Regions from separate parts of the Bradyrhizobium sp. USDA 4449 genome, predicted to be linked through region 2. Evidence: predicted binding sites of a transcription regulator. Region 2 holds the regulator's gene; the other holds the start of a gene.

Region 1 (15,363 bases), 2.0 Mb from region 2:
CGGTCGCGCCGGCTGGAGACTGACATGCGTCGTATCGTCGTCACGGGAATGGGCGCGGTGTCGCCGCTCGGCTGTGGTGTGGAGACATCCTGGCGCCGGCTGCTTGCCGGACAGAGCGGACTGCGTCCCCTGCCCCAATGGTCGGAGGCGCTGCCGGCGCGCATTGCCGGACTCGTGCCCGACAAGGCAGAGGATGCTGACGGCGGCTTCGACGCAGCGCAAGCCGCCACGCCGAAAGATCAGCGCAAGATGGACCGCTTCATCCTGTTCGCATTGCTCGCCACCGCAGAAGCCGTCGCGCAAGCTCAATGGGCGCCGCAGGATACGACATCGCTGGAACGGACCGCGACGATCATCGGCTCCGGCGTCGGCGGGTTTCCGGCCATGGCGGAGGCCGTGCGCATCACCGGGCAGCGCGGCCCGCGCCGGCTGTCGCCGTTCACGATTCCCTCGTTCCTCGCCAACCTCGCGGCCGGCCATGTCTCGATCAGATACGGCTACAGGGGCGCGCTGGGGACGCCTGTTACGGCGTGTGCCGCCGGCGTGCAGGCAATCGGCGATGCCGCGCGCATCATCCGCGCGGGTGAGGCCGATGTCGCGATCTGCGGCGGCGCAGAAGCCTGCATCGATATCGTTAGTCTCGGCGGCTTCGCGGCGGCACGTGCGCTGTCGAGCGCGTTCAACGACACTCCCGCGCGCGCCTCGCGCCCGTTCGATCGCGATCGCGACGGCTTTGTCATGGGCGAAGGCGCCGGCATTCTGGTGATCGAGGAGCTGGAACATGCGGTTGCCCGCGGCGCCACGCCGATCGCGGAGATCGTCGGATATGGCACCACCGCGGACGCCTATCACATGACGTCGGGCCCACCTGATGGCCACGGCGCCCGCCGCGCCATGGAGATCGCACTGCGCCAGGCGCAGCTCGCACCTTCCGATTTGCAGCACCTCAACGCGCATGCGACCTCGACGCCGGCCGGCGATGAGAGCGAACTCGGCGCCATCGGTGCGCTGTTCGGCCGCAACCGCAGCATCGCCGTCAGCGCGACCAAATCGGCTACCGGCCATCTGCTCGGCGCGGCCGGTGGGCTCGAAGCGATCTTCACCGTGCTGGCCTTGCGCGACCAGATCGCGCCGCCGACGCTCAATTTCGAGGACCCGGATCCTGGCGCCGACGGCATCGACATCGTGGCCGGCAGCGCGCGACCGACGCCGATGCAGCATGCGATCTCGAACGGGTTCGGCTTCGGCGGGGTGAACGCCAGCGCGATCTTCCGCCGCATAGGCTAGCGGGCAGGCTTGCAATCACGCTGGCCATTGCTACGACAGCAGGATGAGCGATACGAACTTTTGGCTATTCCTGGGCGCCGCCCTCGTCATTGCCGCCACTCCCGGGCCCGGCATCTTCTACGTCACGGCACGAACCTTGTCGGAAGGCCGCACGAGCGGCTTTGCCTCGACAGCGGGGACCGCGCTCGGCGGGCTGGTTCATGTCGTCGCCGGCAGCCTCGGCATCTCCGCGATCATCCTGGCCAGCGCCGAGCTGTTTACCGCCCTCAAATTCGTCGGCGCGCTCTATCTGGTCTGGCTCGGCATCAAGACCTTTCGCGGCGCCGGCCGAATGCTGCCGCTCGAGAGCGAGCCCGTCGGCGACACCAGGGCCTTCCGCGACGGCATGCTCGTCGAGGCGCTGAACCCGAAAACCGCGGCGTTCTTTCTGGCCTTCATTCCGCAATTCCTGGATCCCGCGGGAGCGAGTCCCACGCTGCAATTCATCATGCTCGGCGCCATCTCGGTGACGCTGAACACGCTCGCCGATGTCATCCTGGTGCTCATGGCATCGGCGACCCGCACGCGATTGATCGGACGGCCGCTTCTGATGCGTCGTCTCACCCAAGGCTCCGGCGTCTTCATTGCAGGCCTTGGCCTGTGTCTTGCGGTGGCGCGGAGACCGGCGAATGGCTGACACCCCGCAAAGCCGCTTCTACGAATCCCACGGCCTCCGCCTGCATTATGCCGATTGGGCCAACGTGGAGGCACCGCCGCTGATCCTGATCCATGGCGGCCGGGATCATTGCCGGAGTTGGGACGCCATTGCCCGCTCGCTGCAGCCGAATTTTCATGTGATCGCACCTGACCTGCGCGGCCACGGCGATTCCGACTGGACCAAAGGCGGCAGCTACGCGCTGACTGAGTATGTTTACGATCTCGCCCAGCTCGTCCGCAGCATCGCGGCCCCCCAGGTGACGCTCATCGGCCACTCGATGGGCGGCATGGTGAGCCTGATCTTCTCTGGGGCATTCCCCGAACTGGTCTCCAAGCTCGTCGTGCTCGACGGTGTGACGATGCTGCCGGATTCACCCAAGCCGCCGGCGCATGAACGCATCGGCAGATGGGTCGGCCAGCTCGACAGGGTGCACGACCGCACACCGCGCCGCTATGCGACCCTCGCGGACGCGGCGGCGCAGATGGTCTTGCACAACAAGCGCCTCGGCCGCGAGCTCGCGCTTCACCTCGCAACGCACGGCGCGCGGCAGAATGACGACGGCACCTATAGCTGGAAGTTCGACCCCTACCAGCGCGTCTCCGCACCGCACCGGCTCTGGCCGGACGACCATGTCGCGCTGTGGTCGCGCATCGCCTGCCCGACGCTGCTGCTCAATGCCGGCGAAAGCTTTCTCGCCGGAGCAAAGGGCCTGGAGCAGTATTTCCAGCACGCCCGCATCGCAACCATCGCCGGTGCCGGACACTGGCTGCAGCATGACAAGCCGGATGAGGTGCTGGGCGAGATCAGGCGGTTTCTCGGGCTTTCGGAGGAAAGCGGCGCCTAGCTCAGCGTCCCCGCATGCACCCACCAGCCGAGGTGGTCGCGCCGAATCCTCTCGGCGGCGGCCTGTGCATCACCGAGCACGCCATAAATCGCAAAGCACGTCGCGCCGGAGCCGGACATGCGCGCGAGCTTGACGCCAGCGGAGTCGCGCAAACTTTCCAGCACCGTCCCGATCACAGGTTCGATCCGCAGCGCAGGGGCTTCGAGATCATTGGCGACGGTTTCGAGAACATCGACCCAATCGGTGATCGATCCGCCCGCCTCCGGCCACGCCGGAGCTTCAAGCACATCGGTCGCGCCGACCAGCAATTCGCCGTTGCGCAGGCCCAACTCCTTGAACACGTCCTTGGTCGCGACCGGCACGCGCGGATTGACCATCACGCACGGCATGCTCGGCAGCGCCAGCGGCAGCAATTGCTCGCCGACGCCGGTCATGTCGCAGGCCCGCGACAGCAGACACACCGGCACGTCGGCGCCGGTCGCAAGCGCGACCTTCTGGAGCCTGGGATCATCGAGCGGCAGATCGTTGAGGCGCGCCAGCAGGCGCAGCGCCGCTGCAGCGTCGGCCGAACCGCCACCGATGCCGGCTGCAACCGGCAACACCTTGTCGAGCGCGAAAGCGCCGAGCTTCAAATTCGGCACAGCATCGGCCAGCAGCTTGGCGGCCTTGAGCACGAGATTGTCAGCTGTCTCGCCGCAGGCTGCCGCGAGCGGTCCCGTGGTCGCAAGCCGGAGCTCACCGCCCGGATCCAGCGTGAGCCGGTCGGCACAATCGGCAAACGCAACCACGCTTTCGAGATCATGATAGCCGTCGGCGCGACGGCCGACTACGCGAAGGCTCAGATTGACCTTCGCGCGCCCTTCTTCAACCAACGCCGGCATCGGCGATACGCCCCCAGTTACCCGTCCAGTGACTTCGATCAACCGCCCTTGCCGTCGTCTTTCTTCTTGTCCGCCTGCGCGGCCGAAGAGTTCGAGGTCTCCTCGGTCATGCCATTGGCGATCTTGGCCTCGATCTTCGGCAGCTCCTCCGGCTCCGGCTTGAGATCGCGGGCATGTGCCCACTGGAATTTGGCCTCGAGCGTGCGGCCGACGCGCCAATAGGCATCGCCGAGATGGTCGTTGATGGTGGGATCCTCGGGCTTCAGGTCGATGGCGCGCTCGAGGTTCTTCACCGCCTCTTCGTAGTTGCCGATGCGGTAATAGGCCCAGCCGAGAGAGTCGACGATGTAGCCGTCGTCTGGACGCTGCTCGACGGCACGCTTGATCATCTTCATGCCTTCATCGAGATTCACCCCCTGGTCGATCCAGGAATAGCCGAGATAATTCAGGACATGCGGCTGGTCGGGTTGCAGCTCGAGCGCCTTCTTCATGTCGGCTTCCGCCTTACTCCATTCCTTGGAGCGCTCCTCGCAAATACCGCGATAGTAATACCAGACGCTGTTGGCCTTGTCGTTGCCGGCGGGCAGCACGTCGATGCCTTGCGAATAGGTCGCCCCGCAGTCGGCGAACTTCTTGCGGCCGCGTTCGAGATTGCCAAGCGCCATGATGGCTTCGAGGTCCTTGGAATCCTCTGATATCACACCCTTGAGGATCTTGATCGCCTCGTCGGTTCGGTCAGCGGAATCCAGGTCGATGGCGAGCTGGATCTGCGCATTGCGCTTCAAGGGCGAGCTCGACGGCACGCGCTCATAGATCTTGATCGCCATCTGCGGCCGCTTCACCGATTCGTAGAGGTCGGCGAGCGAGAGCAGGGCCAGCGGATGCGTCGGCTGGAGGTAGAGCGCGAGCTGGAGATAGACCAGCGCCAGATCTTCGCCGCCGCGGCGGGTCAGCGTGGCGCCGATGCCGTAGAGCGCCTCGGCCGCACCGGCCTGCGCGGAATCGACCAGCGGCGGCAGCTTCTTGCCGGCCTTGGTCTCGCGCAGACCTTCAACGATCAGCGGATGACGGGCGAGCTTCTTGTCGAAAGCCTCATAGACAGCTGTCGCGGAAGCCGCGTCCTTGTTGCGCGAGAGCCAGCGCGCATAAGCTTCACTGACGCGCAGCATGGAATCGTCGAGCTTGTAGGCGCGCTCGAAGCGGACGCCTGCCTCTTTCTCCTTGCCGGCATTCTCGAGGATCATGCCCGCGTGCAGGTCCTTGAACAGCGGATACCATTCCGGACCAGTCAGCTTGTCGATGGACGCAACTGCGCCCTTGGCATCGCCCGCGCCATAGGCGGCCCAGCCGGACAGCAGGGTCGCGACGAGATCGGTGATCGGCCCGCGAATCGACTGGTTGATGTTGCTCTGCGCGCTCGGATATTTCTTCAGCTTCAAATCATGCACGCCGACCACGAGGCGCGCGACGCGATTGGTCTTGTCGACGGTGAGGATGCGCTCGGCGAGCTTGACCGCTTCCTCGATGTCGCCATCGTCGACCGACGAGATGAAGGCGCGATCGAGCAGCTCGTTGTTCTTGGGATCGGACCGCAGTGCCGAGCGGTAGAAGGCGGCGGCGGAGGCCGCGTCGCGCTCGACGCTGGCGTGGCGAGCGGCGAGATAGCTGCCGGCCGTGGTGAGCGACTTCAGATCGTTTCGGGTCGGAAACTGTGCCGCCGTGTCGGCCGGATGATCCGGCGTCTGCGCCAGCACCGCGCCTGGGACCGCCAACATCGCGGAACCCGCAAGGGCGATGGCAGCAGCAGTCCAGCGGTTGAAGCGATTTGAAAACATCAGGGCTCGCCTTGAGTTGGTAGTGCCTGGGTTTGAAGCGAAAGGCCGTCTCGCGCGCACGCGGCCGGCGACACGGGACCCGGAACCGTCGGGTCCGGACAATGCCGCTTTTGGCGCTTCACCGCAAGGATTCGGACCGGGCGATCCCCTCCGCACGCCCCAAATCGGCCAAGTCACCTTTCAAGTCACCGTTGAAGTGACCTCGAGAGAGCCCCAAGACGCCGCCACTATGGCCTTATCGTGGCCGGGGGCCCCCGTGACGCCCCCGTTCTCACGCGAACGTGCGCTACATCGCCCTCCGGACCTGTTTGGCCGCTGGGCGCGTCCTTACATCGCCTCGTAGTTCGGTCCGCCGCCGCCCTCCGGAGGGACCCAGGTGATGTTGCCGTTGGGGTCCTTCACGTCGCAGGTTTTGCAATGGACGCAGTTCTGCGCGTTGATCTGGTAGCGCGGGCTCCCGCCGTCCTCGACCCATTCGTAGACTCCGGCCGGGCAATAGCGATTCGACGGACCGGCGAACACATCATGCTCGGAGGTCTTCTGCAGGTTCATGTCCGTCACCTTCAGATGGACCGGCTGGTCCTCCTCGTGATTGGTGTTGGAGAGGAACACCGAGGAGAGCTTGTCGAAGGAGATCTTGCCATCCGGCTTCGGGTAGTTCTTCGGCGCATGCTGTTTGGCCGGATCGAGCGTGGCGCGATCGGGCTTCACGTGCGACTGGGTGCCGAACAGCGAGGTGCCGAACAGCGTGTTGAACCACATGTCGAAACCGCCGAGCGCAACGCCGAGCACGGTGCCGAACTTCGACCAGAGCGGCTTGACGTTGCGGACCAGGAACAGGTCCCTGCCGACCGACGAGGAACGCCAGGCGTTCTCGTAATCGATGATCTCGTCGTTGGCGCGATCAGCCGCGAGCGCGGCTGCGACATGCTCGGCAGCCAACATGCCGGTGCCCATCGCATTGTGCACGCCTTTGATGCGCGGCACGTTGACGAAGCCGGCCGCGCAGCCAACCAGCGCGCCGCCGGGGAAGGTCAGCTTCGGCACCGACTGATAACCGCCTTCGGTGATGGCACGCGCGCCGTAAGCGAGGCGCTTGGCGCCTTCGAAGGTACCGCGGATCGACGGGTGCGTCTTGAAGCGCTGGAACTCGTCGAACGGCGACAGATACGGATCGTCGTAGTTCAGATGCACGACGAAGCCGACGGCGACCAAATTGTCGTCGTAGTGATAGAGGAACGAACCGCCGCCGGTCTTCAGGTCGAGCGGCCAGCCGAACGAATGCTGGATCAAGCCCTTCTGATGCTTGCCGGGATCGATCTGCCAGACCTCCTTGAGGCCAATGCCGAACTTGGGCGGCTCGCTCTTCGCATCGAGCGCGAACTTGGCGATCAGTTGCTTGCTCAGGCTGCCGCGCGCGCCTTCGGCAAACAGCGTGTACTTGCCGAGCAGCTCCATGCCGCGGGTGAACGAGTCCTTTGGCTTGCCGTCGCGGCCGATGCCCATGTCGCCGGTGGCGATGCCCTTCACCGCGCCCTTTTCGTCATAGAGCACTTCGGCTGCGGCAAAGCCCGGATAGATCTCGACACCGAGCGCCTCGGCCTTGCGCGCCAGCCAGCGGCAGACATTGCCGAGCGAGCCGATATAGCAATGATGGTTGTTCATGAGCGGCGGCATCATGAAATTCGGCAGCTTGATCGCACCGCCACCCGTCATCCAATAGAAGCGGTCGTCCTTGACCTGCGTCTTCAGCGGGCAATCCGCATCGTCGCGCCAGTCCGGGATCAGCTTGTCGAGCCCGGCCGGGTCGATCACCGCGCCGGAAAGAATGTGCGCACCGACCTCGGAGCCCTTCTCCACGACGACGACGTTGAGATCGGCATTGATCTGCTTCAGCCGGATCGCGGCCGCCAGACCCGAGGGACCGGCGCCGACGATGACGACGTCGAATTCCATGGATTCGCGCGGGGGAAGTTCTTCGGTGCTCATCTGATCTCAGCCCTTGAGACGGTTCCTTGTCATTTGCGCTCCCTTGTTTCCGATTTTTCCGGGTAGGACAACCACGGAAATGCGTTCCGCTGGGATGCAAGGCGTCCTAAGATGAACTAATAGTCTGACTTTCCCAATGATCCCCGAGCCCGCACCCACCGTCCGAGAGCTTCTTGCCTTCTACCTGGAGGCCGGTGTCGACTGCGCGCTCGCAGAGCAGCCGATCGACCGCCTGGCGGAATTAGATGCCCCGCCGCCCGCTCCTCGCGCTGCGCCGGCCGAGCCTCCGCGAGCTGTCGCCGCGCCTGTGGTGATGCGCGGCGAGGCCGCACCGGCGCCCGACGTCGCGATCTCCGCTGCGCGCGAGGCTGCCCGCGGCGCGCCGACTCTCGAGGCGCTGCGCGAACTGATGCAGGGGTTCGAGGGCTGCGCGCTCAAACACACGGCGACGCGGCTGGTGTTCGCCGACGGCAATCCGCAAGCGCGCATCATGTTCGTCGGCGAGGCACCGGGCCGGGACGAGGACATCGAGGGACTGCCCTTCGTCGGGCGCAGCGGCAAACTGCTCGATTTGATGATCGGCGCCATCGGCCTCAACCGCAGCACGGCCTACATCACCAATGTCATCCCCTGGCGGCCGCCCGGCAACCGCACGCCGACCCCGCAGGAGACGCAAATCTGCCTGCCCTTCATCCGGCGTCATATCGAGCTGGTGAATCCCGACGTGCTGGTGACGCTCGGCAATCCCTCGACGCAGACGCTGCTGTCGACGCGCGAAGGCATCATGCGTACGCGCGGGCGCTGGTTCGAGTACGACACGGGCACACGCACCATCCGGGCGCTGCCGACGTTTCATCCGGCCTATCTGCTGCGCTCGCCGTCCTACAAGCGCCTCGCCTGGCAGGATCTGCGGGCAATCGCCAAGGCGCTGGCGGGCTAGCAAGCGCTCGTACTCACGTCGCCTTCGGCCGCACAATGGCCCAGCCGATGCGCAGCAATTGCTGGCGTCCGGTGACAAGCCATTCGAAAGCCCGCGGCACTTCGGGCACGATGCCGGGGAAGCGCGCGAGGATGTCGGGCGGCGGGGTGCCGGCGGTGTCGGACGCGCGCCAGACCACGACGCCGCCACTCTCGTTGAACTTTGCCTGTGACATCCACGGCGTACGCGCGGGATCAGCATCGATGAAGAGATGCGGCCGGCCGGAATGCAGCGCGATCAGGCTTGCAAGCTGCGTGTCGCCGGCCACCGCGCGCAGGCGATGGTTGGTCCGGCGGGCAAAGCTGTCGTCGAAGAAGTCGGAGATCGCACGGGCCGGCATCGAGGTCGCGATCTCGCCAGTGCCGCTCCAGGGCAGCAACAGCACGGCCAGTACGACGCCGACAGCGGGTGCCACGACGGCCGCCGCCCACACCGTGCGCAGCATACGAGCGCGGCGCATCGCGATGAGATCGCCCGATACCACGACCGTCGCGAGACCCGACATGATCAACACGATACCGGCGCCGCCGACGACGGCATCGAGCCCGAACAGGCCGGCGAGCAGGACGCCGCCGAGCGCCGGCGCCAGCGCAAAGAAATAGACGAAGTGGCGGGCCAGCGGCTCGACCGGCGGCCGGTAGATGATCGGCGCGTCCTCGCACTTGCCGGCGAACAGGGGGGTGTTGAGGAAGGTCAGCACCGGGACTGCGATGGCGCCGAGCACGAGGCCGCCAAGCAGCCAGGCGGCATGGTTCGCACGGGCGCCGATGTCGGCCACTTGCGGCAAGGCTGGCAGCACAAGGGTCTCGGCGCGCATCAGCCAGACCGCATAGGGTAGCGCCAGCACGGCGACGACGATGACCGCAAACAGCGGATCGAGCGCGCGCAAGGTCCGGCGACCGCCGGCGGTCGCGAGTGCGAATACGACGAGCAACCCGAGCAGGAAGACCGCGGCCGGCGTGGTCAGGAGCAGCAGGCCGGCCTCGATCGACCAGGCGAACCAGGCATTGCCGCGGCGCTGGCCGATGATCTGCCAGGAATGCAGCAGCAACAGCGCCCACAACGGCCGGGCCAGCACCAAAGGTCCGAAGTCGAGCGCCGACGAGGAAAAGACCAGCAGCGTCATGGTCAGAAGAACGACGAGCACCGCCTGCTGGCCGCCGACGACGGCGCGTGCCAGGTGGTAGAGCGCGATGAAGGTGGCGATCTCGCAGATCTCGGCCAGGACGTAGACGCCGAACATATGGCCCCCGGCGGCCCGGTAGGCGATGTCGGCGAGCCAGATTGACAGCGGCGGCCCCAGATCGGTGCCGACCTGGTATTCCCTGCCGAAGGCCAGCAGGGTCGCGAGGCTGCCCGGCGGGCTGCGATAGAACAGCAGCGCCACCAGCAACCACATCGCGGCTTGAAGCAGCACGGCAATCCAGACGATCAGCCGCGGCCGGGCGCGAATGAGCTCGATGACCAGGGAGGTAAACCGCATGCAACGCCCGCAAGATGCAGCCAACCCGTCCAGCCGGCCCTATTCGCTCACACCTGTTTTGATAAAGGGCGACACGCGTCGTGGCAACGACCGTCTGGTCTAGAGGCCCGCGGTCGCATCGATTTCAACTGTCGTCTGGACCTGCACCTCGATCGCGGTGACATCGAACAGTTCCCGCTCGGGCAAGACTGTCCAGGGCATGTGCTTGGCGCGTGCGGCGGCGACCGGGGCGAAGAAGCTGCGGTGGTGAACGGTCGGTCCGAGGCGGTTCAGCGCGTCGAGATGTTCGGGGACCCCGTAGCCCTTGTGCTGCTCGAAGCCATAGCCGGGGCAATCCTGCGCCAGCGCGCACATTAACCGGTCACGCGTCACCTTGGCGACGATGGAAGCGGCCGCAATCGAAAGTACGATGCCGTCGCCGCCGATCACGGCTTCGCAGTCGCAGGGCGTGTCGAGCCGGTCGCGGCCATCGACGAAGACGTGCTTCGGCGCCTCTGGTAGAGCAACCACCGCGCGCTTCAGCGCCCAGAGCGAGGCACGCAGGATGTTGTCGCGGTCGATGCGCGCGGGCGAAGCCACGGCGACCGAGACTTGCGCGGTGGCGCAGATCTTGTCGAACAGCTTTTCGCGCTCTTCCACAGTCAATCGCTTGGAATCGTCGATGCCACGCGGGATGCGGTCGGGATCGAGAATCACGGCGGCCGCCACCACGGGACCGGCGAGCGGCCCGCGGCCGGCCTCGTCGCAGCCCGCGATCGGCCAGACGCCGCGCTTGATCAGCGCGCGCTCGCGGCGGAAGCTGGCTTTGGCAGGCAGCGCCTTGGCCGCCTTTTGGGCAACCGCGTTCTGCGGCGCATCTTTGGCCGGCGTCTTACTGGACTTGTCCCGAATCATGGCCGGGATCGTGCGCAAGCCGGCCCGCCCGCGCAACCGGGAACCCCAGACAATTCCCGTTATTCAGATGAACCGCCCTACTCGGTCAGATGCACGCGCCTGTCGTCGCCGACCTCGATGCCGGGCGCCACGACGACCTCCCAGGGATGGCCATCGGGATCGGCAAAATACCCGGAATAGCCGCCATAATCGGTCTCGTGCGCAGCCTTCAGCAAGACCGCGCCCGTCCGAAGCGCAAACGCCAGCACGGCATCGACCTCCTCGCGCGAGGCGCAGTTCCAGGCGAGCGTGATGCCGCGGAACGTCGTCGGCCTCGGCTGGTCCGGCAGTCTGGCGTCATCGGCGAGCTGGGCCCACGGAAACAGGCCGAGCACCGGGCCGCCGGTGTCGAAGAACGCCACGGCCTCGCCTGTTACCTTCAGCCGGCGCGAAAAACCGAGTGCGGCGTAGAAGGCGATGCTGGCGCGGATGTCACGCACACCAAGCGTGATCACCGTCAGTCGCGGCACGGGTGCCGGCAGTTCCTTGCTCATCACACACCTCGCTCGTCCCGCTCAGAACAGGCTGAGCTGCTCGCCGTTCAACTTCGGCCGCGCAAAATGATCCGTGGTCAGCTTCGAGCGGCGCTTGTTGAGCCCGAGCCGGTCGCAGGCGATCTCGAAGCGGCGGCCGATGGTCCAGGCCATCGGGCCGGTCCCCTTCATGCGCTCGCCCCATTTCGAATCGTAGTCGCGGCCGCCGCGCATGTCGCGGATCAACGTGAAGACGTGGCGATAGCGGTCCGGATAATTCGCCATCAGCCATTCGCGGAAGAGATCGCGCACCTCGAGCGGCAGCCGCAGCAGCACGTAGGAGGCTTCCTTGACGCCGGCATGCGTGGCGGCATCGAGAATGCGCTCGATCTCGGAATCGTTCAGCGCGGGGATCACGGGCGCGACCATCACGGTGGTGGGAATGCCGGCCTCCGAAAGCTGCTTCAGCGCCTCTAGCCGCTTCGGCGGCGTCGAGGCCCTTGGCTCCATGGTGCGCGCCAACTTCGGATCGAGCGAGGTCACCGAGATTGCGACCTTGGCCAGGTTGCGCTTGGCCATGCGGGCGAGAATGTCGATGTCGCGTGTGACCAGCGCAGATTTGGTGACGATGCCGACGGGATGGCCGGTGCGCTCCAGCACTTCGAGAATCCCGCGCATGATTTTGCGCTCGCGCTCGATCGGCTGATACGGATCGGTGTTGGTGCCGATCGCGATCATCCGCGGCTCGTAGCCTGAGGCCGCGAGTTCCTTCTCGAGCAGAACTGGCGCCTCCGGCTTGGCAAACAGCTTTGACTCGAAGTCGAGCCCCGCCGACAGGCCGAGATAGGCATGCGTCGGCCGCGCGAAGCAATAGACGCAGCCGTGCTCGCAACCACGGTAGGGATTGATCGAACGGTCGAAGCCGATGTCGGGAGAATCGTTGCGGGTGATCACCTTGCGCGAGGTGTCCACCGCGACCGTGGTCTTGAACGGCGGCAACTCTTCCAGGCTCTGCCAGCCATCGTCGAAGGCGACGCGGGCCTCGGCCTCGTAGCGGCCGCTGGCGTTGGACTGCGCGCCCCGCCCGCGCCTGCGCACGCGATCGATGGCGACGCCGAGCTCGGGGAAATCGGAAGGCGCACCCGCCGGCTCGGAGGGCGCCGTGACCGGCGGGTGCTTGAGAGCAGAAGAAGATGCTGGACTCATGCCATCAAGATAGCACGAAAAAGGAACAAATCAAGAACAAGAATCCAAGACGCGAAAACAACCCCATGCACAGTAGCGCTGCCCAAAGTTCGGGCGCACGCCGTTGACCTCACGCAACACCGCGTGACCTCGGTCCGGTTTGATGCAGGAGAAGGATCGATCTCGCCGGAACCCGGTTGGTGACGATCCCTGGTGAAGGCGGGCAGGATCATGACATCTCGACGACAACAGGCTGCTGCAAGCAGTGACCTCGATCTCCTTGATCGCTACTGGCGCGCGGCGAACTATCTCTCTGTCGGGCAAATCTACCTTCTGGACAATCCGCTGCTGCGCGAGCCGCTCCGGCCCGAGCACATCAAGCCGCGCCTGCTCGGCCATTGGGGCACGACGCCGGGGCTGAACTTCATCTACGCCCATCTCAACCGCGTCATCCGCGCGCTGGACGTCGACATGATCTATGTCTGCGGTCCCGGCCATGGCGGCCCGGGAATGGTCGCCAACACGTATCTCGAAGGCAGCTACAGCGAGATCTATCCTGATATCGGGCGCGATGCGGACGGATTGCGGAAGCTTTTCAGGCAGTTCTCCTTCCCCGGCGGCATTCCGAGCCACGCGGCACCGGAAACGCCAGGCTCGATCCACGAAGGCGGCGAACTCGGCTATGCGCTGGTGCACGCGTATGGCGCGGCGTTCGACAATCCTGATCTGATCGTGGCCTGCGTCGTCGGCGACGGCGAGGCCGAGACCGGCCCGCTCGCCGCGTCCTGGCATTCGAACAAGTTCCTCAATCCAGCGCATGACGGCGCGGTCCTGCCGATCCTCCACCTCAATGGCTACAAGATCGCCAATCCGACCGTGCTCGGCCGGATGCCCGACAGCGAGATCCGTGAACTCTTCCGTGGGCTCGGCCATGAACCGCTGCTCGTCGAGGGCCACGATCCCAAGCTGATGCACCGCGCCATGGCAGATGCGCTCGACCTTGCGCTCGCCAGCATCCGCTCGATCCAGCAGCACGCCCGAGACGGCCGCAACACGATCGAGCTGCCGCGCTGGCCGATGATCGTGCTGCGGAGCCCGAAGGGCTGGACCGGCCCGAAGGAGGTCGACGGCAAGAAAGTCGAAGGCTTCTGGCGCGCCCATCAGGTGCCCGTGGCGAACTGCCGCGAAAATCCAGCGCATCTGAAGATTCTCGACGACTGGATGCGCAGCTACGAGCCGGAAAAGCTGTTCGACGAGAGCGGCGCGCTCGTTGCCGAGCTTCAGGCGCTCGCACCCGAAGGCAACAGGCGCATGGGCGCCAATCCGCACGCCAATGGCGGGCTCCTCAAGAAGGAGCTGAAGCTGCCGAACTTCCGAGAGTTTGCAGTCGAGGTGCCGGAGCCCGGCGGAGTCACGGCGGAAGCGACGCGCGAACTCGGCAAATTTTTGCGCGACGTCGTTCGTCTCAACGCGGACGAGCGCAACTTCCGCATCATGGGCCCGGACGAGACCGCCTCAAACCGGCTCGATGCCGTGTTCGACGCGACCGAACGCGTCTGGATGGAGCCGACCGTGCCTTACGACGTCCATCTCGCGCAAGACGGCCGCGTCATGGAGGTGTTGAGCGAGCATCTCTGCCAAGGCTGGCTCGAGGGCTATCTCCTCACCGGCCGGCACGGCTTCTTGTCCTGCTACGAGGCCTTCATCCACATCGTGGATTCCATGTTCAATCAGCACGCCAAATGGCTGAAGGTGACGCGTCACCTGCCCTGGCGGCGGCCGATCGCCTCGCTGAATTATCTCCTGACCTCCCATGTCTGGCGCCAGGACCATAACGGCTTCAGCCACCAGGACCCTGGCTTTGTCGACCTCGTCGCCAACAAGAAAGCCGACATCGTCCGCATCTACCTCCCGCCTGACGCCAACACGCTGCTGTGGATCGCCGATCATTGCCTGCGCACCTATGACCGCATCAACGTCATCGTCGCCGGCAAGCAGCCGGCGCCGCAATGGCTCTCGATGCAGGGGGCCGCAACGCATTGCGATGCCGGCATCGGCATCTGGACCTGGGCCGGCACCGAGGACGCCAAGGGCGAGCCCGACGTGGTGATGGCCTGCGCCGGCGATGTCCCCACGCTGGAGACGCTCGCGGCGGTCGAGCTGCTGCGCAAGGCGCTGCCGGATCTCAGGATCCGCGTCGTCAACGTCGTCGACCTCATGACGCTGCAACCGAACGAGCAGCATCCGCATGGCCTGAGCGATCGCGACTTCGACAGCCTGTTCACGAAGGACAAGCCGGTCATCTTCGCCTATCACGGCTATCCCTACCTCATCCACCGTCTCACCTACAGCCGCACCAACCATGCCGGCATGCATGTGCGCGGCTTCGCCGAGGAAGGCACCACGACGACGCCGTTCGACATGGTCGTGCTCAACGGACTCGACCGTTACCACCTCGCGATCGAGGCGATCGAGCGCGTGCCTGATCTGGCCACCAAGGCCGCGCATGTGAAGCAGCAATTTCGCGACAAACTGATCGAGCATTCGCGCTACGTGCGCATGCACGGCGAGGACATGCCGGAGATTCAGGAATGGATCTGGCAGAACAGTTCCGGCGGCACCACACCGGCCGAAGCCGGCGATTGAGCGCCATGTCCGATCTGGTCCTCGTCCTCAACGCAGGCTCGTCGAGCATCAAGTTCGGCCTGTTCGAGATCGTGCGATGCGAGCCCTCACTGCTTTGCAAGGGCCTGCTCGATGAGCATGAAACCAGGCCG
Region 2 (15,363 bases):
GACCTTCCTGGTCGGCGAGAGCCTGATGCGGCAGGCCGATGTCACGGCGGCAACACGCACCCTGCTTGCGCGCGAGACCAAGGCCCGCGCCACGGGCACGCGCTGACATGGCGCGCAAGGACATGGCGCGCAAGGACATGGCGCGCAAAGCTGCGAAGACCAACCCATCGAAAACGGCGGGCCCTGCCCTGACCCATATCGGCGCCTCCGGCGAGGCCCGGATGGTCGACGTCTCGGACAAGGCTGCAACCGAGCGGCTCGCCGTCGCCGAAGGCCGCGTCGTCATGGCGAAAGCGACCCTCGACCTGATCAGATCAGGCAACGCCAAGAAGGGCGATGTGCTCGGCACCGCGCGCATCGCCGGCATCATGGCGGCGAAGCGGACATCGGAGCTGATTCCGCTCTGTCATCCGCTGGCACTGTCGAAGGTCACGGTCGAGATTGAACCCGACGCAAAGCTGCCGGGCTGCGTGGTGCGCGCCAGCGTCAAGGTGACTGGCCAGACCGGTGTCGAGATGGAAGCGCTGACGGCGGTTTCGGTCGCCTGTCTCACCATCTACGACATGATCAAGGCGGTCGAGCGCGGCGTGCGCATCGAGGGCATCCATCTCGTCGAGAAGCTGGGCGGCAAGTCGGGCCACTACCGCGCCTGATCTCGTGATCATTCGGCGACGTGCGGATCCTGTCCTGCGCCGTTGCGAACCTCGCTTGCAGAACGCGCGGCATCGAGCGGGGCCAACACGTTAGATGGTTAAGCGCTGGTTGACGTCGCAGTCACCGGCAAGAACTGACCGGATGGCGACCGTCTCCGGCAATACTCTGCCACGCATCTTGGCCCGCCCATCGATCGGATTTGTGAGTCGCGGTTCATGTCGCATTAACCGCGCTTGCTAACGTCGCCTCCACATCGATCCCGTAAACCGACGGATGTTACGTGGATCATGAGCTGATCTTGGCGTGTGCACGGCAACGATCGATGTGATGACCAAATACGGCAGCCGCCTTCTCGACCAGGCCTTCGTGCGCGGTGGACCCATCCGCTGGCTCGTGGTGGGCGGCACACTGCTGATCGCGGCGATCGCCCTCGGCGCGATCCTGATGGCACAGAATTTCCGCGAACGCGCGCTGCGCAACTCCGGCCGCGAGCTCGAAAACACCGCGCTGCTGCTCGCTCACCATTTCGATCAGCAATTCCAGGATTTCGCAGTCATCCAGCGGGATTTCGTCGATCACGTCCGCGCCACCGGTATCGCCGGGGCAGAGGACTATCGAAAGCGCCTCTCCGGCGAGGACGTTCACCGGATGCTGCGTTCAAAAATCGAGGCCTTGCCCTACATGGGCGCCGTCAACGTCATCGATGCCGACGGCAACTTGATCAATTCGTCGATGGCGTGGCCGGTCCCGAGCGTGAACGTTGCCGATCGCGCCTATTTTCGGACCTTCAAATACACTCCCTCCTCGCCCGACGTCCTCATCGCGCCGCTTTACAGCCGGGTCTCCGGCCAATGGACGATCCTGATCGTGCGCAAGATCGTTGGACCCGACGGCGAATTCATGGGCCTCATCGCGCGCGGCATCGAACCGGCCAATTTCGAGAAGTTCTTCGAGACCGTCGTGCTCGGCGAGGGCGCGACGATCTCGATGCTGCATCGGGACGGCACCTTGCTGGCCCGCTACCCGCATTCGAGCGAAATGCTGGGACGTAATTTCAGGAACGGCTCGTTCGAGCAGCAGAGGATCTTCGCGCTCGACCATTTTGCCGGCCGCGTCGCGAGTCCTGTCGACGGCGAAGACCGGCTGGTTTCGTCGCGCGCGCTGCCCCATTTCCCGATCCTGGTGATGGCGACGACCACGCGCGCCGCGGCGCTCGCCGACTGGCGCGAGCAGATCGGCATCCTGATCTCGGTCGCCGCCGCCTCTGTGCTCGCAATTGCCGGCGTGCTGGTCGCGATCGTGCGCAAGTTGCTGTGGCAGCATCGCCTGTCCCGGGAGCGGCTGACGCTGGAGAAGCAGCGCCTCGACCGCGCCGTCAATAACATGACCCAGGGCCTGCTGCTGTTCGACGCTTCGCGGCGGCTCGTGGTCTGCAACCAGCGCTATATCGAGATGTACGGGTTGTCGCCCGCAATCGTCAAACCCGGCTGCAGCTTTCTCGACGTCATCATGCATCGGAAGGCTACCGGCTCGTTGACCGGCGATGTGGACCAGTATGTCGCACGCGTGCTGCGCGACGTCCACGTGCGCAATTCCATGGTGGTCGAGACCAGCGATGGTCGATCGATCCAGGTCCTCAACGAGCCTCTCGACGATGGCGGCTGGGTCGCGACCCATGAGGACATCACGGAGCGGCGCCGTACCGAGGAGCGCATCACCCACCTCGCCCACTACGACGCGCTGACCGACTTGCCGAACCGCGCCATGTTCCACGAACATCTTCGCGGCGAACTGGCGACCATCGTTCACGGTGAACAACTCGCCGTGCACTACATCGACATCGACGAATTCAAGGGCGTCAACGACGCGCTCGGCCATCTCGTCGGCGACGAGCTGTTGAAGTCCGTGGCGCAGAGCCTGCGCGCCTGCGCCGGCCCGAGCGATTTCGTGGCGCGGCTCGGCGGCGACGAATTTGCGATTGTGCAAATCGCCGTCACCTCGCAGGACCAGGTCAGCGAGCTCGTCGCACGGGTCTTCGCCGCGATCCGCACGCCGTTCGACTGCATGGGCCATCACCTCACCACCGATGCCAGCATCGGCATTGCGTTGGCGCCGGACCACGGCACGGCGCTGGACCAGATCCTGAAGAACGCGGATATGGCGATGTATGCAGCCAAAACCGCCGGGCGCCGCACCTACCGCTTCTTCGAACCTGAGATGGATGCCAAGGTGCGGGAGCGCCGCCAGCTCGAGATCGACCTGCGCCACGCCATTGCCCAAAGGGGGCTCGAAGGCGGCCTGGAGGTCTACTACCAGCCCTGCCTCAGCCTCAAGGACGACAGTATCGCCGGCTGCGAAGCCCTGGTGCGCTGGCGCCATCCCGAGCGCGGCATGGTTTCGCCTGCCGAGTTCATCCCGATCGCGGAAGACACCGGACTGATCAACGAGATCGGCGAATGGGTGCTGGCGACCGCCTGCCGCGACGCCGCCACCTGGCCCGACGACATCCGCCTCGCCGTCAACGTCTCGCCGGTGCAGTTCAAGAACGACACGCTGGCGCTGAAGATCATGGCGGCGCTGGCCGCGTCCAATCTGGCGGCCACCCGGCTCGAGCTCGAGATCACCGAGGCCGTGCTGATCCGCGACGACGACACCGCGCTTGCGATCCTGCATCAGCTCCGCGCCATCGGCATCCGCATCGCGCTCGACGATTTCGGTACCGGCTATTCGTCACTGAGCTATCTCCACCGCTTCCCGTTCGACAAGATCAAGATCGATCGCTGCTTCGTCAGCGACATCGCAGGTCCTGACGGCTCCGCCAGCATCGTGCAGGCCGTGGTCAATCTCGCCAGCGCCCGCCGCATGGCGACCACGGCCGAAGGCGTCGAGACCGAGGAGCAGCGGCGGCTGTTGCGCACGCTCGGCTGCACCGAGATGCAGGGCTATTTGTTCAGCGCCGCCAAACCGGCCGACAAGATCGTGGAGCTGTTTGCGCTGCATCGCAGCCGTCTCGCCCAGCGCCACGGCAATGGAGCGCGCCGTCGCGAAGCCAGCTAGGGCTTCGCAAGAGACGACCGCGCTCGCCAAACGAATTTGCCCGGAAGCGGTGATCCACTCCCGGGCGATATCGAAGGTCAAGATGACCGCTGGAAACTAGTTCGGCACCGTCGTCTTCGGCGCGGGCTTTGCGGCTGCCGCATTCACGGTGACGCCGTGCAGGAAGTCGAAGGCCGCGTGCAGTGCCTTGTCGTCCTTCTCTTCCGGTGGGACATAGGACTGCGATCCGGTCTGCTCCTTGCCGTCGGCGGCCTGCAGATGGCCGCGCATCTGGGACTCCGCGATGGTGTCGACGCGGCCCTTCAGCTCCGGCGGCACGTCCTGGAGGATCTCGATGTCGGGCGCGATGCCCTGGGCCTGGATCGAGCGGCCGGACGGCGTGTAATAGCGCGCCGTGGTCAGTGCCAGCGCACCGTTGCCGGCACCGAGCGGAATGATGGTCTGCACCGAGCCCTTGCCGAACGAGCGCGTGCCGATCAGCGTCGCGCGCTTGTGGTCATGCAGCGCGCCGGACACGATCTCCGAGGCCGAAGCAGAGCCGCCGTTGATCAGGACCACCAGCGGCTTGCCTTTGGTGAGGTCGCCGCCTTGCGCCGTGAAACGCTGGGTCTCTTCCGGATTGCGGCCGCGCGTCGAAACGACCTCGCCGCGCTGCAAGAACGCGCTCGACACCGATACCGCCTGGTCGAGCAGGCCGCCCGGGTTGTTGCGCAGGTCCATCACGTAGCCGACAAGCTTGTCCTGCGGCACGTCCCTGGAAATCGACGCAATCGCTTTCTTCAGGCCGTCGGTGGTCTGCTCGTTGAACGAGGTGACGCGGATGTAGCCGATGTCGCCGTTCTCGACGTGGAAGCGCACCGGGCGCACATGGATGATCTCGCGCTTGATTGCGACGTCGAGCGGCGCGTCGGCGCCCTTGCGCACGATGGTGAGCTTGGTCTGGGTGTCGACGGGACCCTTCATCCGGTTGACGGCCTGCTCGAGCGTCATGCCCTGCACGTTTTCGCCGTCGATCTTGCTGATGAGGTCGCCGGACATGATGCCGGCCTTGGACGCCGGCGTGTCGTCGATCGGCGAGACGACCTTGACGAGGCCCTCCTCCATGGTCACCTCGATGCCGAGGCCACCGAACTCACCGGAGGTGGTCTCCTGCATCTCGGTCCAGGCCTTGGCGTTCATGTAGCGCGAATGCGGATCGAGCGAGGTCACCATGCCCGTGATCGCACCTTCGATCAGCTTGGCATTGTCGGGCTTCTCGACATAGCTCGCCTTCACCCGCTCAAAGACCTCCCCGAACAGGTTGAGCTGGGAATAGGCGTCATCCGTGCCCGCGCCGACCGCCGCCCGTGCCGCCCACAGTCCGCCCTGCGGACCGGATACGAGGAGGGTCAGGCATGCGCCGGTGAGCGCGCCCAGGGGGAACAGCAGGGTTTTCCGCATGGAATGGGTGGCCTTTTCGCTTAGCGGTTCTTTTGAGGCTTGGCAGCCGCCATCCAAATGGCGATCCAGCCCGGTTCTCACAATATCATTCTGGTTTCTTCAAGGCCGGCCTGCCACGCCGGCGGGCACGCGATGAAAATCCCTTCGCCTGGACCTAAACATTTGGCAACGTTCGGAGACCAGCCCTCCCGGACAGCGGGAATCGGTCGGCCGACGACGCTTCGCAGCTATGCGAGTTTAGGATGGTTTTGGAAGGCCGAACGGGATAGGCGATGGCGTAAGACTTCAAATTCTCGGGAGGACAACAATGAACGACGCGCCCCGGCCGGAACGGAATGTCGAACTCGGCGCCAGTAACGAGCCATTCCAGAACCTGCACGAATTCATCCGGAAGGCGCGCTCCAACCTCAACCAGAACGCCTGGGACTACATCGTCGGTGCGGCCGAGACCGAGACCACCATGCGTCGCAACCGCATGGCGCTGGACGAGATCGCTTTTCGCCCCCGAGTGCTGCGCGACGTGCGCAAGGTCGATGGCTCCGTCGAGCAGTTCGGCCGCAACATGCGCCTGCCTGTCGTGCTTGCGCCTGTCGGCGCGCTGGAAATCTTCGATCCGCTTGGAGCCGCTAGCGTTGCCCGCGCCGCCGGCAGATTCGGCGCCGCCCATATGCTGAGCTCGGTTTCCGAACCCGGCCTCGAAAAGACCGCCGAAGCCGCCCCCGATGCGTTGCGCATGTACCAGCTCTATGTTCGCGGCGATGACGCGTTCGTGGCCGATGTCGTCAGCCGCGCCGAGAAGGCCAGATATGCCGCCTTCTGCCTGACCGTCGACACCGCCCATTACAGCCGTCGCGAGCGTGACATCGCCAAGCGCTACGTTCGCGAGAGCCGTCTGCGCGCTACCGGAGGCGACTACCAGAAGGGCCTGGAATGGCGGACCGTGAAAATGGTCAAGGACAAGTTCCGGATACCGTTGATCCTCAAGGGCATCGCCACTGCCGAGGACGCGCAGATCGCGGTCGATCACGGCGTCGAGTGGATCTACGTCTCCAACCATGGCGGCCGTCAGCTCGATCACGGCCGCGGTGCCATGCATGTGCTGCCCGAGATCGTCCAAGCGGTGAAGGGCCGCGCCAAGATCATGGTCGATGGCGGCATCTGCCGCGGCACCGACATCGTCAAGGCGATCGCGGCGGGCGCAGACCTCGTCGGCATCGGCCGGCTGCAATGCTGGGCACTGGCTGCGGCGGGCGAGACCGGCGTGGCGCGGATGCTCGAGCTGCTCGAGGACGAGGTGCTGCGCTGCCTCGGTCTCCTGGGCGCCACCTCCTTCGCCGAGGTCGACAAATCCTGTCTGCACCCGGCCACCGCAACCAACGCGCCGAGCGTGTTCAGCGCATTCCCGCTGTTCGACCACGAACCCTACCGATACTGATGGAAAGGACGCAAGTGACCTCGCTCTCGCCTGGTAGCGCCGATGCGCTTCTGTTCGATCTCGGACGCGTCGTGCTCGACATCGATTTCTCCAAGGCGATCACCTGCTGGGCGCGACATGCCGACTGCGAGCCGGAAGCCATCGTCGCGCGCTATATGCGCGACAGCGAGGCCTACCGGCTGCACGAGGTCGGCAAGATCAGCGACGAGGACTATTTTGCCTCGCTGCGCGCATCGCTCGGCATCGGCATCTCGGATGCGCAGCTCCTCGAAGGATGGAACGCGATCTTCGCCGGCGAGATGCCTGATATTGCGGAGCTGCTGCCGCGTGCGGCGAAGCAGATGCCGGTCTATGCCTTCTCCAACACCAACCGCCCCCATGTGGACTTTTTTTCGAAGGAATATGCCGACCTGCTCGGGCATTTCCGCGAGCTCTACCTGTCCTCGAGCATCGGCCTGCGCAAACCCGATGCGGAGGCCTTCGACCATGTCGTCGCCGCGATGGGGGTGCCCGCGAACCGCATCGTGTTCTTCGATGATCTCGCCGAGAACGTCGAAGGTGCACGGGCGCGCGGCCTGACCGCGGTGCATGTGACCTCGCCGACCGACGTCGGAAATGCCCTGAAGGCGCTGGGGATCTGACTTGGCACCCTGGCTCTGATTCCGGAGGCAATTTCACTGGAACTCGGGAACCAAAACCCTTTGTGCATTTTTGTACAGAGTTCCGGGAACGGAATCCCCGGCTCCGGACTCTATAGTCCGTTGGGAATTCTACATCGGACTTATCATCGTGTTGGGCAAAACCTACCTCACCAAGCAGGCCTCCCTGCTGATGAAATACGCCAGGACCACCTCGAATTCTGAGCTCTCCGCAAAACTGATCAGCAAGGCCGCCGACCTGAAGGCCCAGGCCGATCCAATGCCCGACAAGAATCCCAAAGCGCCTGATGTCAGTCCGAGCGAGCCGCCGGGGACCTGACCGATGCTGGCCACGGCTCTTGTCTTTGCCTTGGCCGTCGTTGTGCCGGTATGCGTCGCTCTCCAGATCATGCCCCGGCTGAACCTCCAGCTTCGTCCCACGGCTCCAGGGGTGGGATAAATCATCTTGTGCGGCTGCTTTGCCTGGACGCTCCCGCTCGGCTAGAACTCTCGCCGCTGATTTGCCCGAATGGGCGTAGCTGGAGTTTTCACCGTGGCCCTCATGCCGGTATCCGATGCGCTTGCTGCCGTGCTCGCGGGAGCGGAGCCGCTGGCTGAGGAAACAGTTGCGCTCGATCGGGCCTTTCATCGCGTGCTTGCGCGCGATGTCGCGGCGCGGCGGACGCAGCCGCCTGAGGCGATGTCGGCGATGGATGGCTATGCCGTGCGTGCGGGCGATGCGGCCAAGGTCGACACACGGCTCACGGTGATCGGCGAAGTCGCAGCCGGCCGGCCGTTTGCTGGAAGGGTCGGCGCCGGCGAAGCCGTGCGGATCTTCACCGGTGGCGTCGTTCCCGATAACGCGGATGCCGTGGTGATCCAGGAGGACACCGTCGCCGACGGCGAGTGCATCACGATCAAGGAAGCCGCCATCACCGGACGACACATCCGCCCGGCCGGCATCGACTTCCGCGAGGGCGACGTGCTCCTGCGCAGCGGCACGCGGCTCACGGAGCGCGACCTCGCACTCGCCGCCGGGATGAACCATCCGCAACTCGCGGTCCGCCGCCGGCCGACGGTCGCAATCCTCGCCACCGGCGATGAGCTGGTGATGCCGGGCTCGACGCCCGGCCACGGCCAGATCGTCTATTCCAATGGCTATGCCCTTCATGCTCTGGCTCGCAGCGAAGGTGCCGACACGATCGATCTCGGGGTCGCGGCCGATACGCTTGCCGCCACCACATCGGGCATCCGCCGCGCGCGCGAGAGCGGCGCCGACATCCTGATCACGACCGGCGGTGCCTCGGTGGGCGACCACGATCTGGTGCAACAGGCACTGAGGGACGAAGGTATCTCGATGGCGTTCTGGAAGATCGCGATGCGACCGGGCAAGCCCATGATGAACGGGCAACTGGGATCGATGCGCGTGATCGGCCTGCCCGGCAATCCCGTATCATCCTACGTTTGCGCTTTCCTGTTTCTGGTCCCGCTGATTCGCGCGCTGTCGGGGCGTTCGGCGGTTCATCATCGCCGCGAGCGCGCCGTGCTCGGCCGCGATGTCGGCGCCAACGATCAGCGCGAAGATTATCTGCGCGCGCGGCTGGCAGAGCGTGACGACGGCACGCTGGTCGCCGTTCCCGTCGATCATCAGGACTCCTCGTTGCTTTCGAATCTGGCTGCGGCACAGGCACTTCTCGTGCGCGCACCGTTCGCGCCGAAGGCCGAAGCAGGCACCGCTTGCGAGGTGCTGCGGCTGCCCGTCTGACCGCTTCGTTCGCGTGCGTTCCGCGAACTTGGTCGCGTTCACGGTAAATTAAGCAGTTGCGGAACATGTATCGAACATATAGTGTCCGTTCATGATTTGTTTCGAGCATGTAGCGGCTTATGGCTGAATTCAGCGTCTCGGAATTGAATGACATCACCAGGGGGATTTTGGTCGAGATGTTAACGCGCAAACAATACGAGCTCCTGCGGTTCATCAGCGAGCGGCTGAAGGAAAGCGGCGTGCCGCCCTCCTTCGACGAGATGAAGGACGCGCTCGATCTGCGCTCGAAATCGGGCATCCACCGCCTGATCACTGCGCTCGAGGAGCGCGGCTTCATCCGCCGTCTGCCCAACCGCGCCCGCGCGATCGAGGTGATCAAGCTGCCCGAGCTCCAGGCCGCCGCCGGCAGTCGCCGCGGCTTCACCCCGAGCGTCATCGAGGGCAACCTCGGCAAGGTGCGCATGACGTCGAGCCCGCCGGCGGATGAGGGCGAGCGTCCCGTCGCGGTGCCCGTCATGGGCCGGATCGCGGCCGGTACGCCGATCGAAGCCTTGCAGACCCGCAGCCACACTATCAGCGTTCCGCCCGACATGCTCGGCGCGGGCGAGCACTATGCGCTCGAAGTGCGCGGCGATTCCATGGTGGACGCCGGCATCCTCGACGGCGACATGGCCCTCATCCAGCGCAACGAGAGCTGCGACACTGGCGACATCGTCGTCGCCCTGATCGACGACGAGGAAGCCACCTTGAAGCGCTTCCGTCGCCGCGGCGCCTCGATCGCGCTCGAGCCAGCGAATGCCGCCTATGAGGTCCGCATCCTGCCCCCCAACCGGGTCAAGATCCAGGGCAAGCTGATCGGTCTCTATCGCAAGTACTGAGCGCCACGTTCTCGCGCGATCGGTGACTGCGATCAACGATTGGAGCGGACGATTGTCCGCTCCGGCTGGATAGACTTTCTGGTTCTGCACAGATTATCCCGCCACCTCTCCAGCCCTACATCCCCGGCATGCCGCAACGAAGCACACTCGCTTCGATGGGCCTCCAGGGAGACTGAGGAGAGAATGATGGGCAAGATCATCCTGAGCACCGTCACGATGACGCTGATCACAGCGTCCGGATCGCACGCCTTTGCTGCGCATGCGCAGCATCGCCTCGGCAAGGTGCCGCAGGCGACGAGCGCGCAGATCCGCGATGCCCGCAACGCCATCGAGCAACAGGCGCAGCCCGGCTGGCAATATTCCGGCTGGTCCGCGCCGGCCGGACGCTGAGCGCGAAGCCTCCCAAATGCACGGAGGCAAGCTTTGTTCCCAGCCGTTCGGGAAAGATAATGTGATTGCGGCTCGCGGATCGGAGCCGCAGATTTGCCTACAACCAAGCAGAGTCTTGCAGGCTTCAACTCTGATAGAGGCCGGCGCCTCCAGGACAGAGGCGCGGGTTGCTATCCCCGATGAGGAGCACCCGATGTGTGACTATAGCTTGCATGCCGTCGCGACGCGTCCCGCAGAAGTCGGCGAGACGATCGTCACGACAACGTTCCGCGGCACCTCGACGCGCGGCTTCGCCTCTGAAGCCGACATGTCGGTCGCGGTCTGCCTGCTTCCGGGAACGGAGCTCGCCTTCGCCGACAACGTCCGCTACGACAACAGGTGGATCTGGACCCGCACCATCAATTCCCGCGTAGGCAAGTTCGGCAAGGTTGATCCGCACATTCCCGATCGCCATCACGACGCGATCGAATTCCCCGATGGCAAATACGTGCTGGTGACGCAGCTCGTCGAAGGCCAGCGCGCAACCGTGCTGCAACTGCCCGTGACCCAGCCGCTCGGCGAGCGCGAGCACAAGCCGCAAGTGGCCGCCGACAGTCGCACGACGCCGCCACGCCTGCCGATCGGCTGAAGCGTCGATTCTAGTCCTCGGCCTGAAGGTCGGCCTCCGACGGCGTTGCGTCTTTGGTCCGCGGAGCTGCCGACCGTGGCTTGAGGGTTTGGCCGAAATCTGCATCGCCGGGCGCCACCGGCGACCAGGAGCGGTTTGCGCCCCTCGCTCTCACCGGCTGAACCGCAAAACCGTCACCGCGCTGTGTCAGCGCAAGCGCGCCCTGGCTCGCCAGACGCGGCCGATCGATCACCATTGCAGCGCAATCGGGCGGCGCAGGCCTCGCCGTCACCACCAGCGCTGCGCGGCTGCAATCGTCGGCCAGCGCGTCGATGCGCAGCGCCAGCGCAATCATGCGGCCGTCGGCAAGCGGCGTCACGCAGCCGGCATCGTCGCACGACACGCCGTCGCCGAGCGAAGCGCTGGCGGCATCGCGCGGGTCGGCGTCCGCCGCGAGCCACTCCTTGAGAAGGAAATTGTCCTTCTTCGTCCTGATCAGATGCAGCTGCCCATCCTTGCCGCGCACCGCGACGTTCTGGCCGTCGGCGGCAATGAGAATGTCGGGTTGCCGCACCGACAAGGCCCAGATCGTTGCGACCGCAAGCACGATCGCACCCGACCAGCGCAGCGGCGTGCGCAACAGCCCCATCAGGACAAGCCCCAGGCTCGCCGTCACCAGCGGCGCGGTGCCGAAGGCGCCGACATGGCCGATAGCCCCTGGCAATGCCGCCACCCAGCGGGTGACCACAATCATCCAGTCGATGCCGATCCCCATCAGCCACCAGAACACGCCGTCCAGCCCGAACGGAGCCGCGAGCAGTCCCAACAGCCCGGCCGGCATCACCAGCGCCGAGACGACGGGCATCGCACCGAGATTGGCGAGCACGCCGTAGGGCGTGACGCGGTGAAAATGGAAGGCGGCATAGGGCGTGGTCGCAAGCCCCGCGATCATGGAAGCCATGAACAGCATCGCGATCTCGCGGCCGCCCCACAGCGCAATCCGCGCCGTCGTCGAATGATCGGGCGAGGCAAGCAGGTTCGGCATCCCGATCTGCACCATTGCCACCAGCCCGAGCGTCGCCGCAAACGACATTTGGAAGCTCGGATGCACCAGCGCTTCCGGCGCAACCGCGAGCACGATCAGCGCCGCCACCGCCAGCGTGCGGAACGTGATCGCGCGACGGTCGACGATCACGGCAATCAGCACCACCGCGGTCATGAAGAACGATCGCTGGGTTGCGACCTCCGCGCCCGAGAGCAGCAGATAGAATGCGGAGGCCATCAGCGCCGCGGCCGCCGACCATTTCTTGATTGCGAATCCGGCCGCCAGCCCGGGGATCAGCGCCAACAGCGCGCGGACCGCGAAGAAGACGACTCCAGCGACGACCGCCATGTGATAGCCGGAGATCGACAGCACGTGGCCAAGCCCCGAGACGAACATCGCATCGTTGACGGGCGTGGTGATCGCATCGCGGCGGCCGGTCAAAAGCGCGGTCGCGATTGCGCGGTTGTCGCCGTCGAGCACGGCGCGGATCCGCGCGTCGATCGCATCGCGCAGGCCCTGCATGAGCGCAGCATAGCGCAACTGCAATCCGCCTGACACCGGCGGCGTCACCGTCGTGATCGCCCCCATCGCGAAACCGGACGCGCCGATGCCCTGGAAGAACATGTCGCGCGAGAAATCGTAGCTGCCCGGCCGCAACGGCGACAGCGGCGGCATCAACCGGGCCTTCAACTGCACGAAGCTGCCGACATCGGGCGCCGTCCCCTTGCGCACGGAGAGGCGGACGCGCTCGAGCTTGACGTCGCCGCGCTGCGCCTCCATCGCGGTGACGCGCAGCACGAACCGGTCGGTGCGTTCGCGAATGTCGCGGGTCTCGACGAAGCCCGACAGCGACACGGAATAAAGCGGCTTTGCGAGCACGGCGTGGGCGATGCTTGCTGTCCTCCACGTCGCCGCAGCAAGACCGGCCGCAACCGCCGCGATCATGATCGCGGGTGCAAACCACCGGCTCCGCCGCAACAGAACCGCGCCAAGCGTCGACGCGCCCGCCGTCGCGACCGTCACCCAGAGCACCGGCTCATGGTCGGCGGCGAAGTACAGCGCGATGCCGCAGCCGAAGGCGATGGGGACCCATGGGAACAGTCGTCCAGCGCCGGCCTCGGCCTTCGCCCAATCACCCAGCTTTCCGGCGATCGACGACCAGACGCCGAAGCCTGCCGGCACAAAGCCGCCGGCCGACGCTGTTCGGCCGCTGCCGGGCCAGGTCCCGGCCATACCTTGCGAGGCACGTTGTGGCCGGCCCGGCTCCGCCATCCCTCAGCAACCCTGCGCTACGCTACTGCACGGAAGCTACCGGAACGTGCGGCGGCACGGATAGCGGCACAAATCGGGAACGAAGAGGCTTCCGCCCTACTTTTCCTCTTCCATCGTCACGGCGACATCGGCCTTGGCGGACAGCCGAACCTTGTTGCCCTCGACATCGGCAACCAGGCCCTTGTCGATGAAATGGTGGTGGCCCTTGTGGCTGCCCTCGCCGCTGTCCTTTTTGGTCAGCTTGATGCGATTGCCTTCGACCTTGTCGACCGTGCCGATATGGACACCGTCGGCGCCGATGACTTCCATATGCTCAGCGATGTTCTGCATGGTGGGATGCTCCTGTGGATCCACCTCAACCCGGCGCCCGCGCATTCGTTTCCAGCGCCGGAATGACGATGCCGTGCGCGGCGCAACTGTCAGATCAACGGCGCCTTCGCCGAGGCGTGGTGATTGACGATCTTCCAGTCGCCGTCTTCGCGAATGATGACCCAGCTCATCTTGACGACGAGGTCAGGCCGTTCGCCCGCCAGGTCGAACGTGATGGTCGCGCCCATGTTGATCGTATCGGCCCCTGCCTGCGCCGCCTGCACCTCGGAGAACGCCGCGCTCGGCCTGCGCCAGCGCGGCAGGCCGTTGAAGTAATCGGCCACGCCATTCCTGCCCCGATAGAGCTTCGGGTTGGAGCCGAAGAAGAATGCGTTCTTTGAATAAAGCGACGATAGCGCAACCGCATCGAGGGTCGCGAAGCCGGCGCACCATTTCGCGATGATGGCGGAAACGGCGGCGTCGGCTGCACTGCACATCTTGCGTCCCTCAGCCCTTTGCCTCAGCCATTTGCCTCAGCCCTTGGCGACTTCCTTGGCGAACGTATCGCGCAAGCCAATGGTGCGTGAGAACACCGGCTTGCCGGGCGTGGAGTCCTTGTCGCGCACGAAATAGCCCTGGCGCTCGAACTGCATCGGTTCGCTCGAATTGCTTTCCGCGACCGATGCCTCGATCCGGGCGTCGGAGAGGATCTCCAGCGATTGCGGGTTGAGGTCAGCAGCGAAGTTCGAGGCATCCGGGCTCGGGTTGGCGAAGAGCTGGTTGTAGATGCGGATCTCCGCAGGGACAGACGTTGCGGCCGGCAGCCAGTGCATGGTCGCCTTGACCTTGCGGCCGTCAGGCGCGTTGCCGCCCTTGGTCGCGGGATCGTAGGTGCAGCGCAGCTCCACCACCTCGCCCCTGTCGTTCTTGATCACGCCGGTGCACTTGACGAAATAGGCATAGCGCAGCCGCACCTCGTTGCCCGGCGACAAGCGGAAGAACTTCTTCGGCGGGTTCTCCATGAAGTCGTCCTGCTCGATATAGAGCTCGCGGCCGAACGTGATCTTGCGCGTGCCGGCGCTGGGATCGTCCGGGTGGTTGATCGCCTCGAGTTCCTCGCTCTGCCCTTCCGGATAGTTCTCGATGACGACCTTCAGCGGCCGCAGCACGCCCATGCGGCGCTGCGCGGTGCGGTTCAGCTCCTCGCGGATGCAGAATTCCAGCATGCCGACGTCGACCACGCTGTTGGCCTTGGCCACACCGATGCGCTTGACGAATTCACGCAACGCCGCCGGCGGCACGCCGCGGCGGCGCATGCCCGCGATGGTCGGCATCCGCGGATCGTCCCAGCCCGCGACGTGGCCGTCGCGGACAAGCTGGGTCAGCACCCGCTTCGACAGCAGCGTGTAGGTCAGATTGAGCCGCGCCATTTCGTACTGATGCGGCCTCGACGGCACCGGCAATCTCTCAATGAACCAATCATAGAGCGGCCGGTGGTCCTCGAACTCCAGGGTGCAGATCGAGTGCGTGATGCCCTCGATCGCATCCGACTGGCCGTGCGCGTAGTCGTAGCTCGGATAGATGTGCCATTTGGTGCCGGTGCGCGGATGGTGCGCATGCAGGATGCGGTAGAGCACGGGGTCGCGCAGGTTGATGTTGCCGGCGGACATGTCGATCTTGGCCCGGAGCACGCGCGCGCCGTTCGGGAATTTGCCCGCCTTCATGCGACGGAACAGGTCGAGGTTCTCCTCCACGCTGCGGTCGCGAAACGGCGAGTTCTTGCCGGGTTCGGTCAGCGTGCCGCGCGACAGCCGGATCTCTTCCTGGGACTGATCGTCGACATAGGCGAGCCCGTCGCGGATCAGCTGCTCCG

Evidence for each region. The regulator LexA, encoded in region 2, represses DNA repair genes until DNA is damaged. The targets are predictions, from matches to a motif close to TGTTCNNNNTGTGTTCNG.
Region 1: the regulator LexA is predicted to act here: its motif matches at 12,629-12,646, upstream of ACVIIW_RS18890 (PA0069 family radical SAM protein).

The regions. Positions count from the first base shown of each region.
Region 1 is NZ_JBSRYD010000001.1:4,065,641-4,081,003, reverse strand. It holds gene ACVIIW_RS18945 (winged helix-turn-helix transcriptional regulator) at 1-23, shown strand, start outside; gene fabF (beta-ketoacyl-ACP synthase II) at 25-1,287, shown strand; gene ACVIIW_RS18935 (LysE family translocator) at 1,331-1,963, shown strand; gene ACVIIW_RS18930 (alpha/beta fold hydrolase) at 1,956-2,828, shown strand; gene ACVIIW_RS18925 (4-(cytidine 5'-diphospho)-2-C-methyl-D-erythritol kinase) at 2,825-3,709, opposite strand; gene ACVIIW_RS18920 (tetratricopeptide repeat protein) at 3,748-5,544, opposite strand; gene ACVIIW_RS18915 (electron transfer flavoprotein-ubiquinone oxidoreductase) at 5,872-7,533, opposite strand; gene ACVIIW_RS18910 (uracil-DNA glycosylase) at 7,670-8,473, shown strand; gene ACVIIW_RS18905 (glycosyltransferase family 39 protein) at 8,487-9,995, opposite strand; gene ACVIIW_RS18900 (ribonuclease HII) at 10,095-10,889, opposite strand; gene ACVIIW_RS18895 (VOC family protein) at 10,967-11,422, opposite strand; gene ACVIIW_RS18890 (PA0069 family radical SAM protein) at 11,444-12,607, opposite strand; gene ACVIIW_RS18885 (phosphoketolase family protein) at 12,818-15,232, shown strand; gene ACVIIW_RS18880 (acetate/propionate family kinase) at 15,238-15,363, shown strand, end outside.
Region 2 is NZ_JBSRYD010000001.1:6,073,047-6,088,409, forward strand. It holds gene trpC (indole-3-glycerol phosphate synthase TrpC) at 1-106, shown strand, start outside; gene moaC (cyclic pyranopterin monophosphate synthase MoaC) at 138-653, shown strand; gene ACVIIW_RS28410 (bifunctional diguanylate cyclase/phosphodiesterase) at 982-3,711, shown strand; gene ACVIIW_RS28415 (S41 family peptidase) at 3,808-5,151, opposite strand; gene ACVIIW_RS28420 (alpha-hydroxy acid oxidase) at 5,459-6,586, shown strand; gene ACVIIW_RS28425 (HAD family hydrolase) at 6,586-7,227, shown strand; gene ACVIIW_RS28430 (hypothetical protein) at 7,376-7,564, shown strand; gene ACVIIW_RS28435 (molybdopterin molybdotransferase MoeA) at 7,778-8,989, shown strand; gene lexA (transcriptional repressor LexA) at 9,166-9,867, shown strand; gene ACVIIW_RS28445 (hypothetical protein) at 10,054-10,257, shown strand; gene ACVIIW_RS28450 (hypothetical protein) at 10,451-10,885, shown strand; gene ACVIIW_RS28455 (ComEC/Rec2 family competence protein) at 10,896-13,181, opposite strand; gene ACVIIW_RS28460 (DUF2171 domain-containing protein) at 13,278-13,511, opposite strand; gene ACVIIW_RS28465 (nuclear transport factor 2 family protein) at 13,601-13,987, opposite strand; gene ACVIIW_RS28470 (glutamine--tRNA ligase/YqeY domain fusion protein) at 14,024-15,363, opposite strand, start outside.